2 regions of the Halomonas qinghailakensis genome follow, and region 1 is predicted to be linked to the other one. Evidence: predicted binding sites of a transcription regulator. Region 1 holds the regulator's gene; the other holds the start of a gene.
What was found. Region 1 encodes sigma-54, which starts transcription at its own class of promoters, with help from an activator protein. Its sites were predicted from a motif close to TGGCACNNNNNTTGCTNT; they were not measured.
Positions count from the first base shown of each region.

Region 2: the regulator sigma-54 is predicted to act here: its motif matches at 5,269-5,286, upstream of glnA (glutamate--ammonia ligase).

Region 1 is NZ_CP096973.1:3,238,802-3,246,233, forward strand. It holds gene tldD (metalloprotease TldD) at 1-185, shown strand, start outside; gene yjgA (ribosome biogenesis factor YjgA) at 191-712, opposite strand; gene pmbA (metalloprotease PmbA) at 809-2,149, shown strand; gene M0220_RS14695 (HPr family phosphocarrier protein) at 2,216-2,485, opposite strand; gene rapZ (RNase adapter RapZ) at 2,546-3,460, opposite strand; gene ptsN (PTS IIA-like nitrogen regulatory protein PtsN) at 3,535-4,005, opposite strand; gene hpf (ribosome hibernation-promoting factor, HPF/YfiA family) at 4,010-4,318, opposite strand; gene M0220_RS14715 (RNA polymerase factor sigma-54) at 4,417-5,832, opposite strand; gene lptB (LPS export ABC transporter ATP-binding protein) at 5,938-6,663, opposite strand; gene lptA (lipopolysaccharide transport periplasmic protein LptA) at 6,743-7,246, opposite strand; gene lptC (LPS export ABC transporter periplasmic protein LptC) at 7,255-7,432, opposite strand, start outside.
Region 2 is NZ_CP096973.1:1,381,565-1,388,996, forward strand. It holds gene M0220_RS06485 (ChaN family lipoprotein) at 1-369, shown strand, start outside; gene glnG (nitrogen regulation protein NR(I)) at 419-1,849, opposite strand; gene glnL (nitrogen regulation protein NR(II)) at 1,846-2,904, opposite strand; gene M0220_RS06500 (DUF4124 domain-containing protein) at 3,097-3,630, opposite strand; gene glnA (glutamate--ammonia ligase) at 3,728-5,134, opposite strand; gene M0220_RS06510 (glycosyltransferase family A protein) at 5,607-6,230, shown strand; gene M0220_RS06515 (acyltransferase family protein) at 6,256-7,281, opposite strand.

The DNA.
Region 1 (7,432 bases):
AAGGGGCCACTTTAATTGGCAACGGCCCTGAAGCTATGGGGCGTGTTTCAATGATCGGCCATGATATGGAAATGGATACAGGAATTGGTGTTTGCGGCAAAGAGGGGCAGGGGGTGCCGGTAGGCGTCGGCCAGCCCACCCTTAAGTTGGATGAGCTGACCGTGGGCGGTACCCAATCATCATGAAGGGCTTATAGGGCCAGGGTGTCACGCAAGTGTTTAAATAGCTTGCGTGAACTGGTTGGCGGTTTGCTTTGCTCACGCTCTTTGCGTGCATTGCGCACCAATTGTCGTATGACCTGGCGGTCAGCGTTTGGGTAGTCTGCCAAAAATAGATCAACAGCGCTGTCACCTTCGTCAACTAACCGGTCGCGCCATTTTTCTAGTCGGTGAAAGGCATGGTCACGCTGTTCTTTTTCCTGCTCGATAGCATCGAAAACACCTTGTATGGCAGCAAGATCCTCTTTGCGGATAAGCTTGCCGACATATTGCATATGGCGACGGCGGCCTTCATGAGAGCGTATACGCGATGTCTCTTCTATGGCGCGTAACATGTCGTCAGAAAGCGGAAATTTTGCTCGCTCTGCGGGTTTCATAGCGATCAGCGTTTCGCCAAGCGCCTGAAGGGCATGCATTTCGCGCTTGAGTTGAGACTTACTGGGGCGCTCTTCTTGTTCATCACTATCGAAGGGCTCGGGGCGTTGCTTAGGCATACTAGAACTCACTAATTAGTTTCGTTTGCAGCATTATATCAGGCTGCGACCATAACATTGATTCGCCAATGCGATTCAGGCGAAAAGGAGGCCAATATGGCACAAGCATTTGATGCAGCGGCCCAGCAGGTATTATTAACACAGCGTGCTGAAGAAGCGCTGGCGCTGGCAAAAAAATTAGGCGCAGATGCTGCTGAAGTAGGCGCCAGTGTAGATCAAGGCCTTGGAGTAAGCGTACGTCTTGGTGAAGTAGAAACTGTCGAGCTTTCACGCGACCAGGGAATTGCCATTACGCTATACGTTGGTCAGCGCAAGGGCAGTGCCTCGTCTACCGACGCCAGCAGCGCGTCAATTAAAGCGACCGTAGAAAAAGCCTTAGCCATTGCCCGTTATACGGGGGAGGACCCTGCCGCTGGTTTGGCGGATGCAGCGCTAATGGCCACTGATCTACCTGATCTTAAAGTGCACTATCCCTGGGCGTTAACAACAGATGAGGCCATTGATCTGGCGCTAGCGTGTGAAAAAGCCGGGCGTGACGTAGCGGGTATTCATCAGTCAGAAGGTGCCTCACTATCGAGTGGCGAAGGCGTTCGTGTTTATGCTAATAGCCATGGTTTTCTGGGCACCCAGAAGGGCAGCAGTCATTCACTCTCCTGTATGTTGATTGCCCAAGATGAGAAGGGTATGCAGCGTGATTATGATTACACGTCAGCGCGAAATCCTGCCATGCTTCGAGAACCTGAGGAGGTGGGCCGCGAAGCGGCGTCACGCACTCTACGTCGGTTAGGCGCTCAACGGCCGCCAACAGGTACTTTCCCAGTACTGTTTGATCCGTCACTTTCTAGCGGTTTGATAGGCCACTTGATGGGGGCATTGGCAGGCGGGGCACTTTATCGTGAATCCTCTTTCTTATGTGACCGTTTAGGTAGCTCGCTATTCCCAAACTGGTTTGGCTTAGAAGAGCGGCCTATGGAAGTGGGAGCGTCAGCTAGTTCGCCGTTTGACGCAGAAGGCGTTCAAACGCGCAATAACCGCTTTATTGAGCAAGGTACGGTGGCAAGTTATATGTTGTCTGCTTACAGTGCGCGGCGCTTGGGAATGCAATCCACGGGCAATGCAGGCGGGGCGCGCAATTTACGTTTACTAGCACCGCTAACGTCCCGGGATGATTTGCTAAAACAGATGGGTCGTGGCATTTGGGTGACTGAACTAATGGGGCAGGGGGTTAACGGCGTAACAGGTGATTACTCACGAGGTGCCGCAGGCTTCTGGATTGAAAACGGCGAAGTGCAGCATCCTGTCGAGGAGTTCACTATCGCTAGTAACTTGAATAGCATGTTTGCGGGCTTAGTGGCCGTTGGCGATGACACAGACACCCGTGGCAGCATTCACACGGGTAGCTGGCTAATTGATGCAATGACCATTGCGGGTAGCTAGTAACAAGCTTAACAACTAATGAAGCCAGCTGTGTGGCGAATTACTTGCAGTAGATGTTACCTGACATTATTGCTCTTCATCAAAACGCGCGTCGAACAACGCTTCTATAGCTTCTAATGCTTGTTCGGCGTCGTCTCCTTCAGCATGTATTCTCAACTCGGTGCCGCAGGGGGCGGCCAGCATCAGCAGTGACATAATGTTAGCGGCATCTGCCATCTGCTGTTGTTTGTAGACGTGAATATTGGCCGAAAATTGTTGGCCACACTTGACGAGTTTCGTCGCTGCACGGGCATGAAGACCGCGCTGGTTAGTGAGTGTTAACGTTCTTTCAGGCACTCTGGTTCCTTTTTGCCGAGTGGGGTCGTTAAGAAAAGGCGTTAGTTATTGCTGTTGTGCTTATGTTTCGCTGGTTGAAGATGTGGGCGCAAAAGGCAACGTTTCACTTAGGGTGTACTGCAACCCTAGTTCACGATGGCGGAGTTGAACCTCGCCTGTGTGCCTAACTAGCTTTTGCGCTAAGTCTTCTACCATGTAAACAGAGCGGTGCTGCCCACCGGTGCAGCCAATGGCAATCGTCATATAGCTACGCTGGCTATTTTGATAGGCAGGCAACCACTTTTCCAACCATACCTGAATATCATTACTCATCTCTTCCACTATGGAATAACCACTTAGGAAAGTAACGATTTTAGCATCGCGCCCAGTATATTGGCGTAACGTAGGATCCCAGTAGGGGTTTGGTAGACAGCGCACGTCAAAGACTAGATCTGCATCGAGCGGCACGCCGCGTTTGTAGCCAAACGATTCAAACGTAAGGGTAAGTCTATCTTCTCGCTGCTGGGCAACCTGATCTGTTATTCGGCGTCGCAAATCGTGAACCGATAAGCGAGAGGTGTCGATCATTAGGTCTGCGAGATCTCGAATGTCGAGCAGGGTTTCTTCTTCTTTATCAATTGCTTCTTCTAACGTCATATCACTATCCCGGGTTAGCGGGTGTCGCCGCCGCGTAGCAGAATAGCGTTCAAGAAGTATGCGAGCATCCGTAGTGAGATAGATAACTTGAAAGTGAATGCTTTTCTGGCGTAAAGCCTCGAGCATTGTCGGCAATTGCTGTAAAGCTGCTGGTAGATTGCGAGCATCAATGCTGACCGCTAGCTGAGTGCGCTCTCCTTGCTCACGCAGTTCATCTACTAGGGAGCCAAGTAGCATGGCAGGTAAGTTATCGATGGCGTAATAGCCAAGATCTTCTAACGCTTGTAAGGCGATAGATTTACCGGACCCTGAACGGCCGCTAATGATCACCAGTTGCATAGATTTTCTCTTGGCATGCCAATCAAAATGGGGATAAACGTTAGTTTAGCGTGTAGTGCTTAGCGGTGGGCCATCTAGGTAACAGGCTGCTCGCGTATTTTCGCTGTGATGAGTTCTAAAAGCTCACGCTGGCTTGTGGATTTACGCAGTTGTTGACGTGTGTCGACGTTATTCATAATAGACGCCACTTGACCTAATAATGCTAAGTGGGTGTCGTCTGCCTCTTCAGGCACCAATAGCACGAATACAAGATCGACTGGATCACCATCAATAGCATCAAAATCTACCGGCTCAGCAAGCTTTAAAAAGCCAGCGATGGGCGAGCTGCAATGAGGGCTACGTGCATGAGGAATAGCAACTCCGTTGCCTATTCCTGTGCTTCCTAGGCGTTCGCGTCCAATAAGACGGCTAAACACTTCTTGGCTGTCTAAACTTGGGATGTTTTGTGCAATGAAGGTGCTGAAAAACTCCAGCACCCTCTTTTTACTGCCCCCAGGAACGTCATAGAGAACGCGCTCTGGGGGGAGGATAGTTTCCAACGTCATTGAATTAACGCACGCCTGCGCCTTGGGCGCGAGCTTGTGCTTTTTCCTTATGTTTAACGAGTTGACGATCAATTTTGTCTGCTAGCGCATCAATGGCTGCATACATGTCATTATCTAATGCTTCTGCGTGTAGGTCTGCACCGGCAGCATGCAGCGTGCAGGCAGCTTGCTGGCGCTCCTTTTCAACAGATAAGGTCACTTGTACGGTAGTAATATTGTCGTAATGGCGCTCAACGCGTTCCAGCTTTTCATTAACATAGTCACGCAAGGCGTCAGTCAGTTCTACGTGATGACCAGTGATATTTACTTGCATTGACGTGCTCCTTATCCGTCGGACTGTTCTTCGATTGTAACCCTTTTTGCGCTATTGCAAAGCCCTTAAACAGACTTTGTCTCTTTAGCGCTGTTTTATCAGCGTAAGCGGCGACGTTCGCTGGAAGAAGGAATGCCCATCGACTCGCGATATTTGGCCACTGTACGCCTCGCTACATTAATGCCTCCCTCTTCCAAAAGCGATACAAGACGGCTGTCTGAGAGAGGTTTGCCAGGCGGTTCATCTTGCACCAGTTTTTTGATTCGTGCACGGATGGCGGTGCTAGAGTGGCTGTCACCTCCGTCTTGCCCGCTCACTTGGCTGGAAAAGAAGTATTTGAGTTCAAATACGCCGCGCGGGGTATGGATATATTTCTGGGTGGTGACCCTGGAAATAGTAGATTCATGCATTTCCACAGCGTCTGCGATATCCGCTAAAATTAACGGCTTCATAGCTTCTTCGCCGTGTTCCAGAAAGCCTATCTGGCGAGCGATAATTTCTCGGCCAACACGCAGTAGCGTATCGTTTCGGCTTGAGAGGCTCTTGATTAGCCAGCGCGCTTCCTGAAGGTGCTCCTTTAAAAACTGGTTATCCTGGCTTTTGTCAGCCCGTTTGATAAGACTTGCGTAGTCAGGCTGAATACGCAGTCGTGGCAGTGCTTCTGGGTTTAGTTCCAGGTGCCAGCCTTCGTTGTCATGGCGAACCACTAGGTCTGGCGTTACATAGCTGTCATCGGTGTCTCCAAATGCGCTGCCTGGGCGAGGATCAAGGCTGCGGATCAAACGAATTACATCATCTAGCTGATCATCACCCAAGCTTAAACGTCGCTTTAACAAACGCACATCATCCTTACCGAGCGCTTCAAGAAATTGACGCACTAGCCTCTTGGCAGGCATAAGCAGCGGTGTATCTTCCGGTAGTGAGGCGAGCTGCAACATTAAACATTCGCGCAGATCACGAGCAAATACGCCGGTGGGTTCAAACTGTTGAAGACGCAGTAAGGTTGTTTCAACTTCACGCTGGCTAAGCCCTTCATGACCTTGGGCCTTAAGCCCCTCGCGGATGTCATTGAGGGGCTGAGTTAGATAGCCATTAGCATCCAGAGCATCTATAAGGCTTTCTGCGATGGCATGGTCGCGAGAGGAGAAATCCGTCATGGCGAGCTGCCAAAGTAGGTGGCCATGTAAGCTTTGACCAGCGGCTTGACGTTCAAAATCAGGCCCCTCGCCGCCGCTGCTATGGTTGCCTAGATCCTGATAAGTGTCTGACCAGTCACTATCAGTGGAGAGTTCGTTAGGAATGCTGTCGGACCATTCCGTTTCCTGGGGTTCACTAACAGCCTGTTCGCCGAATTCGTCTTCCTGCTCAAGCATTGGGTTGGCATCAAGTGCTTGCTGAATTTCTTGACGAAGGTCCAATGTTGATAGCTGCAGCAGGGCAATCGCCTGCTGCAGCTGGGGTGTCATGGTCAGCTGTGTGCCGATACGCAATTGAAGAGAAGCTTTCATGACCATCTGAGAACCACTCGTTTATCAGAAAGCTCCACCCTAGTGCGAGTTATGGTTTGGTGCAAGTGCAATAAGCATGCCACAGACACAATTTTTCAGGCAGGTGGTTGTTTACAGGCGAAAATCAGCACCTAAATAAACATCTCTTACCTTTTGGTTGTTGAGAATTTCTTGTGGCGGGCCGCTAGCGATGATGTGACCGTCGCCAACAATATAGGCGATATCGCAAATATCCAGCGTTTCTCGCACATTGTGGTCAGTAATCAATACGCCTATATGACGTTTTTTAAGTGCTCGGATAATTGCTTTAATGTCGCCTACTGAGATCGGATCGACGCCAGCGAACGGCTCGTCAAGCAAAATAAAGGCAGGTTCTGTTGCGAGGGAGCGAGCAATCTCAACACGTCTACGCTCTCCACCTGAAAGGCTCATACCTAAATTGTCGCGAATGTGGGTGATATGAAAATCTTCCAGTAGCGTCTCAAGACGTTGTTCGCGGGCGCTGTGATCAAGTGCTTTACGAGTCTCCAAGATTGCCATGATGTTATCGGCAACGGATAGTTTGCGAAAAATAGAGGCTTCTTGAGGCAGATAGCCAATCCCTGCCATGGCGCGCTCGTGCATAGGAGCATGCGTTAAATCAAGCCCATCAATGCCTACTTTTCCTGCATCAGACTTTACTAGGCCGACAATCATATAAAACGATGTTGTTTTGCCTGCGCCGTTAGGGCCAAGCAAACCGACGACGCTGCCTTGAGAGATCTCTAAATTTATGTCCTTAACCACGCGACGGCGTTTATAGCTTTTGGCTAAGTGATGGGCATAGAGTGTTTTTATCGGCGCCTCTTCGAATGTTGGTTTTGATGATGTGGTCTGAGGTGCTGGCTCTGCGCTATTTGTCGCCACTGGGCGCTCCCTATTGTTCTGGCTGAAGCGTCATTCGGATACGTTGTGGCTCACCGCCACTCACGTCAGAGCGGGCCTGAACCACGCCTTGGTCAATGAAATACTCTAATCGGCCGCCCTGAAAACGATCTGTTTGCTGGGTAAGTTCGGCTTGATCAATCAGTTCTACTCGGCGTTCGGCCACATGATAGATAATCCGCTTTGCCCAGCCTTCCATCGGGCTAGCCTGACCTTCGGGTTGGTTGCGTATATAGGCTCGCTCACCGGTTGCCACGGCGCGCGATAGTTCGCCAGCATCATTGCGCTGGATTTCAACGCGATTGCCGCGCAGCTGCATATTGCCCTGCCGAATATCGACATTCCCAAAATACACGGCGGTGCCCGCTCGTTGGTCTAGATCTAACCGGTCAGCTTCTACTTCTACAGGGGCTTGGCTTTGTGCCATGACCGGTAGCGCTGCCGCAGAGAGGGGTAGCGCAATGGTGAAGAGTGCTGTACGAATGAGAGCGTTCATTGCGGCTCCTACGGAGAACGAGTGGCAGGCGGATGAGTGCCGCGCACGTTATTGGTTAAGCGAATCTGGCTATCATCTAGCCATATATCCATGCGTGATGCGTCAAGGCGCTGAGGCGGTTGCTGTAGCACTGTTTTGGAATCGCTCCAGGCATGACGCGTGACGCCATTATAATGTAATAACTCT
Region 2 (7,432 bases), 1.9 Mb from region 1:
CCTGCCGAACAGCGCCACTATATTCCTGCACCGTTGCCCCCCAGCGATCGCTATGAAAAGCGTTTAAAGGAGGTATTTGATCAGCATGCCATGGGCGACGACCCCGCCATGCTAAATCGATTTGTACAGGCTCAGCTTAGCTGGGATGTCGCCATGGCCGAGGGGCTAGCGAATGCCGCCACAGAAGGCGCACTTGCCGTTGGCTTAATGGGCCTAGGCCATGTCATTTACCACGATGGTGTGCCACACCAGCTCACTGGGTTAGGGGTAGACCACACGTTTAGCTTACTGCCCTGGTCAACAGAGGCCTGTGAGCCACCCAACCCTGAATTAGCAGATGCGGTTTTTGTACTGCCAACGGCGGAGTAACCGCTGGCAGATTGGTTGCTAACAGGGTGTTTGCTAGAAAAATGGTCGGTTAGGCATCATCTGCCAGCGCAGGCAGTAGCGTTTTTAGCTTACGGGTAAGGGTATTACGCCCCCAACCAAGCAATTCAGCGGCTTCCCCTTTGCGGCCACCGGTATGCTTCAGCGCCGTTTCAATTAGAATACGTTCAAAATCCGGCACGGCTTCTTCCAATAAGTGGGTGTGACCTTCCGCAAGCGCATGATCCGCCCAATCCCTAAACGCGGAACGCCAATCGCCATGCGCGCTGCTGTCAGAGGCAGTGACAGAGCGCAACTCGGGAGGCAGGTCCTCCACCAGAATCTCACGACCAGACGCCATTACCGTCAACCAGCGGCAAATATTTTCTAACTGGCGTACATTGCCCGGCCAAGGAAGGCGGGTAAGGTGCGTTTCAGCATCGGGGGTGAGCACCTTAATGTCTGTCGATAACTCTTTGGCTGCTTCTGCCAAAAAATGACGTGTTAAGCGTGGGATATCTTCGCGGCGCTCGGCAAGGCGTGGCAAATGCACACGAATCACGTTTAAACGGTGGAACAAGTCTTCCCGAAACCGGCCGTCGTCAACTAACGACTCCAGGTTCTGGTGAGTCGCGGCAATAATACGCACATCGACCTTAACGGGGGTGTGTCCGCCCACGCGATAAAATTCACCGTCGGCTAACACGCGCAGCAAACGCGTTTGGGTCTCAGCGGGCATGTCACCAATTTCATCCAGAAACAGCGTCCCACCGTTAGCCTGTTCAAAGCGACCTTGGCGCTGCTGCGCCGCCCCGGTAAACGCCCCCTTCTCATGGCCAAACAGCTCAGACTCAATCAGATCACGGGGGATCGCTGCCATATTTAGCGCGATAAACGGCTTACCTGCCCGGGGGCTATGCTGGTGCAACGCCTGCGCCACCCGCTCTTTACCGGTGCCAGACTCGCCGTTAATTAATACCGTGATGTGGGAATGAGAAAGCCTTCCGATCGCGCGAAACACTTCCTGCATGGCCGGCGCTTCACCAATAATCTCAGCACTCAACCCTTCCGGCACGCTGACTGGGCGCTGACGCTCTCTGGCATGAGCTACCGCACGGCGTACCAGGGCCAGCGCTTCGTCCACATCAAAGGGTTTAGGCAAGTATTCAAATGCTCCCCCTTGATAAGACGCCACGGCGCTGTCGAGATCTGAATGCGCAGTCATCACAATGACAGGCAGATCTGGATGGGCATCACGTACCCGAGACATCAAATCAAGCCCATCAATGCCAGGCATGCGAATGTCCGTGACGAGCACATCGGGGGGATTTTCTAACAACCGCTCCAGCGCGGTATCGGCACGTTCAATACATTCAACGTCCAGGTCTGGCTGCGCTAAAGCCCGCTCTAATACCCAACGGATGGCGCGGTCATCATCGACAATAACCACTCGTGCAACATCGGTTTGTGTCGCCTCAGTCATGACGCTTCTCCGGTGCAATTAATAACCAATGGAATCAGTAAACGAAATTCGGTATGTCCAGGGCGTGAGTCGCATTCGATCAATCCTTGATGTTGGTGCAAAATCGACTGAGCAATCGATAGCCCCAGGCCGCTACCTTCAGCGCGCCCAGAAACCATGGGATAGAAAAGCGTTTCACGTAACGTTTCAGGTATGCCAGGGCCGTTATCAATCACCCCTACTTCACTGACTAAACGATGACGTTCGGCACCCAACGTAAATTGGCGGCGCGCGCGGGTGCGAAGCGTAAGTTCCGGCGAGGGAGTCCCTGCATCGCTCATGGCCTGCACGGCATTGCGCGCCACATTTAATAAGGCTTGGATCATTTGAGATTCATCGCCGGAAAGGTCCGGCAAACTCGGGTCATAATCACGTCGAATCTCAACATGCGGATGCTCGGCAATCAGCAGTGCCCGCACCCGCTCTAACACCTTATGAATATTGACCGGCTCATGTTTGACGATGCGATTGGGACCCAACATGGAATCGACCAAATCTCTCAGGCGGTCGACCTCTTCAACAATAATATGGGTAAATTCGCGCAGCGCCGGGTCGTCCAGGTCACGTTCTAACAACTGAGCAGCACCGCGAATCCCGCCTAGCGGATTTTTAACTTCATGGGCCAAACCTCGAGCCAGCACTTTGATAGTCTCTTGCCGAGTGGTCAGCGCTTCTTCGCGGGAGATCTGCATCAGCCGGTCCCGTGGTTCTACCTCTAACAGCAGCTCATCGGCTGAAAGCGGTGTCACCGTGTAGTCCACCGTTAAAGGCTCGCTGTTCAGCGGCGTAATGCGTGCTTCTCGCTGGGTATAGGGATGAAAGGCATCCCGCGCCTTGGCGAGGACATCGTCAATACTCTCATCGCCCCCTAGCAGCGTATCTAAACTAATGCCCTGGACACGGCTAAAACTCACCGCTAACAACGCTTCTGCAGCTGGGTTCATCCAGCGAACGCGGAGTTCACCGTCTAGCAGCAAGACTGCGGTGGTGAGATGTTCAAGTAAGCGCTGGTACATGGCGTATCCTGAAGCGTCGCTGTAAAAAATAGTGTTATCGAGCGTATGAAAGAGAAACTGCAAAAAGCGCGCCAATTAAGCACAAATGGCCATTTGCACGGCTAATGAGCAAGGGGCAGTGGCGTAGCGAGTCGTTATAGCGCAAACCCTACGATAATCGCACCACTCAACGCACCATTATAGTGCGCATAGTTAATCAACAATAAAAATACTCACCGGATCAGTGCGGTGCTGAACGCGCCCATCACTGTCTAGCAACTCTGCCTGTAGCTGATGTTGGCCAGCGGCTAAACCAGCAAGCCAGAAAGCATCACTGTGCAGTGCCGACTGACTTATCTCACCGTTCACCAGCAGTTGAATTCGATGATCTTCGCGAAGCGGTGGAACAACATCCACAACTACCGCGGTATGGTCGTTCTGAAGCGACGCCTCTGCCTGGGGTAGCTCAATCGCAAAACGGTCATAGGGCATAAACGGCTGACCAGGATATCCCTGTCGACGGGATGAAGTCGCAACGGGAGGCAGGGACGTGGAAACACCAGGCAAAGGCGCCAGCGTTAGCACTTCGCCACCGCGTTCAGGGTTATCGGTAAAGGTCACTTTGCCTTGTTCATCCACCACGCGGTACACCGTTTGTGACTGCGCAGCGCTTACCCACAAGCACAGCAGTAGCGTAGCCCCTGTGGATAAACACATTTTATGTTGCAAACGTAAATTCCTCGTCATTACTGGCACACCTTCTCAGTTTGCTACCATAAAAAAACCCCGCCGAGGCGGGGTTTTCAGGCTAATCACACCGCAAAGGTGATGTTAGCAGCCGTTATTAGCAGCTGTAGTACATATCAAACTCGATGGGGTGAGTGGTCATGCGAATGCGCTCCACTTCTTCCATTTTGAGTTCAATGTAAGCATCAATCATCTCGTCGGTGAACACGCCACCTTCGGTCAAGAACGCGCGGTCTGCATCGAGTGCTTCCAGCGCTTGGTCTAGGCTGTTGGCAACGGTTGGTACAGACTTGCCTTCTTCCGGCGGCAGGTCATACAAGTTTTTATCCATGGCATCGCCAGGATGAATCTTGTTTTTAATACCGTCGATACCTGCCATCAACAAGGCAGAGAACGCTAGGTAAGGGTTAGCCGTCGGATCAGGGAAACGAGTCTCTACACGCTTACCTTTCGGGCTAGCAGTGTAAGGAATACGAATAGAAGCGGAACGGTTACGAGCACTGTAGGCCAGCATAACCGGTGCTTCGAAACCTGGTACCAAACGCTTGTACGAGTTAGTCGATGCGTTGGTGAAAGCGTTTAGTGCACGGGCGTGCTTGATAACGCCACCAATGTAGTAAAGCGCCATTTCAGAAAGACCCGCGTATTCGTCACCCGCGAACTGGTTTTGACCATCTTTCCAGAACGACTGGTGTACGTGCATACCAGAGCCGTTATCGCCAACAAGTGGCTTCGGCATAAACGTAGCGGTCTTACCGTAAGCGTGGGCCACGTTGTGGATCACGTACTTCATTTCCTGAACTTCGTCAGCCTTCTTCACCAACGTGTTGAATTTAACACCGATTTCGTTCTGACCTGCGTTAGCAACTTCGTGGTGATGAACTTCTACGGTCTGGCCAATCGCTTCCAGGGTGTTACACATCGCACCACGAATATCGTGGAAACTGTCGACCGGGGGAACCGGGAAGTAGCCGCCTTTAACCCGCGGACGGTGACCCAAGTTGCCGCCTTCCACTTGGTTACTGGTCGCCCAGGCACCTTCGTCGGACGTAATTTTGTACATGGAACCCTGAATGTCAGACTTCCAATGTACTTCGTCAAAAATGAAGAACTCAGGCTCTGGGCCAAAGAAGGCGGTATCGCCCAGACCGGTGGACTGCAGGTAGGCTTCTGCGCGCTTGGCAATAGAACGCGGGTCGCGATCATAACCCTGCATAGTGGCAGGCTCGATAATATCGCAACGCAAAATTAGGGTAGCGTCTTCAGTGAAGGGGTCAAGGAAAGCGGTACCATCTTCTGGACGAAGAATCATGTCGGATTCGTTAATGCCTTTCCAGCCTTCAATAGAAGAACCGTCAAACATTTGACCGTTTTCAAAAAACTCTTCGTTCACGTCCCGTGCCGGAACGGTGACGTGCTGCTCTTTACCGCGCGTGTCGGTGAAACGCAGGTCTACCCATTTAACATCATGTTCTTCGATTAGCGCGAGAGTCTTGGCTGACATAGTGTCCTCCGGTATGAACGTGGCTTAAAGCTTGTGACAGTAAGCTACCGATAAAAGAGTTATTCAACAATCCGGCTATCGTTGTAGCACGCCGCGAGGCATCTGCCTACGACCCGCTAGCCGCTAGCAAATATAAAGCACAGAGCATGCCAACCTTGCACCAATATGGCATAAAAAAATGGCAAATCATTGTTTAATAAGTACTAAAATATTAAATTTAATGCTTCTTAATGTAGCATACCTTCTTTCTTTTTATCCTCACCAGCTCAAAATAACGCCATAGCTTGTAAAAACGCACCAATAAAGCCCAATAAAAAACCAGAAGCACCAAAATGGAGCGCCAACCAACTAGTTAATTCCTAACTGGGTATAGAAAACTTAGGCTTGCTAATAAAACAAACCAACACCTACAATAAATTACAAAAATAACCATTTGGTTACAAAAAGCGGCGTAAAGCAGGAAACCATCGACATGAGCACGGTCTGTTTTATTCTAGATGCGTTAGTCACAAGTGCCCTTCTACCGCGTCACTTGCGAGCTATTCGCCAAACAGGCTTAGCAGACCACCTGCTACCCATCATCGTAACAAGTTCCACCAATGATCCACGCATATCCTGTATTGAACAGCGCTACCGCGTCCACTTCCTTATTTCGCCATCCCAGTCATTAGGCGCCAGAATCAATCAAGCTGCCTCTCTCAGCCAAGCTGACTGGTTGCTAATTGCCATGCACCAACAAGCACTAGAGGCCAATCTGTGGTGCTTACTTTATCCGCAACTGGATACCTGCCTGCTGGATGCTGTTTTGATCGATTACCAACCACCGAGTATCTCCGAACGGTTACTACAACGCTTCTTAGGAGCAGGTATCGCTACTCCGCCTTACCTAGCCATCAGGCGTGCTTGGTTGGAACGTCTAGGAGGACTAGACCCTGAATTAGAAGAACCGGCGCTGGCCGATTTACTGCAACGCCTTTACGCCTGCCCCACACGTTTACAAACGTTCAGCTTAGAGGCTTCACGACTCGATCACGATCCATCGTTAATGGCCGCTAATCCTTACCGATTACCACCCACTTCGCCAACAGACACATAACCACCTTAATGCATAAGCGGTTGCATTAAACATTCAAACGTTTGCCAAATAACATAGCGCCTGTAGTGGTGGTATTAGCAATAGTGTTCAACACAATAGAGCCAAGCACACCGACTACTATCAACAGTGCGGCATAGGCCATAAGCGGTAAGGTGAAAGGCCCCACGACGGCATCGGTTAATGCAAAAAACATCGGGTGGGCCAGGTAAATACCAAACGAATATACATTGATATAGCGCACCCAAGCTGGTGCTTTACGACCTTTTAAGAAAGCCATTAACCAAAGGGTAAACAGTACAAAGAAAGGGATTACCCACACCTCTTTTGAAGAAAAGGCTAACCCTCCATTAAACGTGAGGGCCACGATCAACGCTACAAATCCAAGTAACCAATAGGGCTTTGATAACGATTTCATCCATTTAGGGCGCACACACTGATCTGCTTGAGGAGCCAACGGATAATAGCGGACTAACACCAATGCCAGAAAAAATAGATAGACCCAACCCAACGGTGCGATCCATAGGAGATACCCAGGCGGCTCAATATCCAGCCAATACGCTAGCCCCCAATATCCCATGCTGGCTAAGCACCCGCCCCACAGCCACGGCACAGGATTAAAGCGCCATAATCGAAACTGGGTATAGCACCAATACGCCGCGTAAAACTGCATGGCAATAATCAAAAAATAGCCATGCCATCCCGCATAAATAAAATACTCTTTGGCATTGTTCAAAAAACCAACAGCGTTATTGCTATCCGCTAATCGTATCCACTCCGCTGTCGAATAAATAAAGCCGTATACCAAATAAGGCAACATGACATATTTAACGCGCTGAAGAAGAAAACCAGGTGGGACTTGCTTATCGTAACGAACAGCAAACACAAATACCGAAATAAACAAAAAGATGGGCGTGCCCAGCACAAGGGGAAGTCGCATCAAGTCGGTGACTATATTATCGACTCGCTGGTTCAGGTGATCCAACCAATGAAATAGAAATACCGCAACACACCCGTAAGCACGCAGCCAATAAATCTCCTCGATTTTTTGCATTAGCTTCCTCGCTAATTCCTCAACACCAGCCCATCCCCCAGGGTTCTCAGCACTAGACATTTAGCACTAGACATTCAGCACCACCCTATTGGCTGCTACCTTTAAATGAACTGAACAGCGACACACTCTGCGCTGTCGGACTACGGTAACG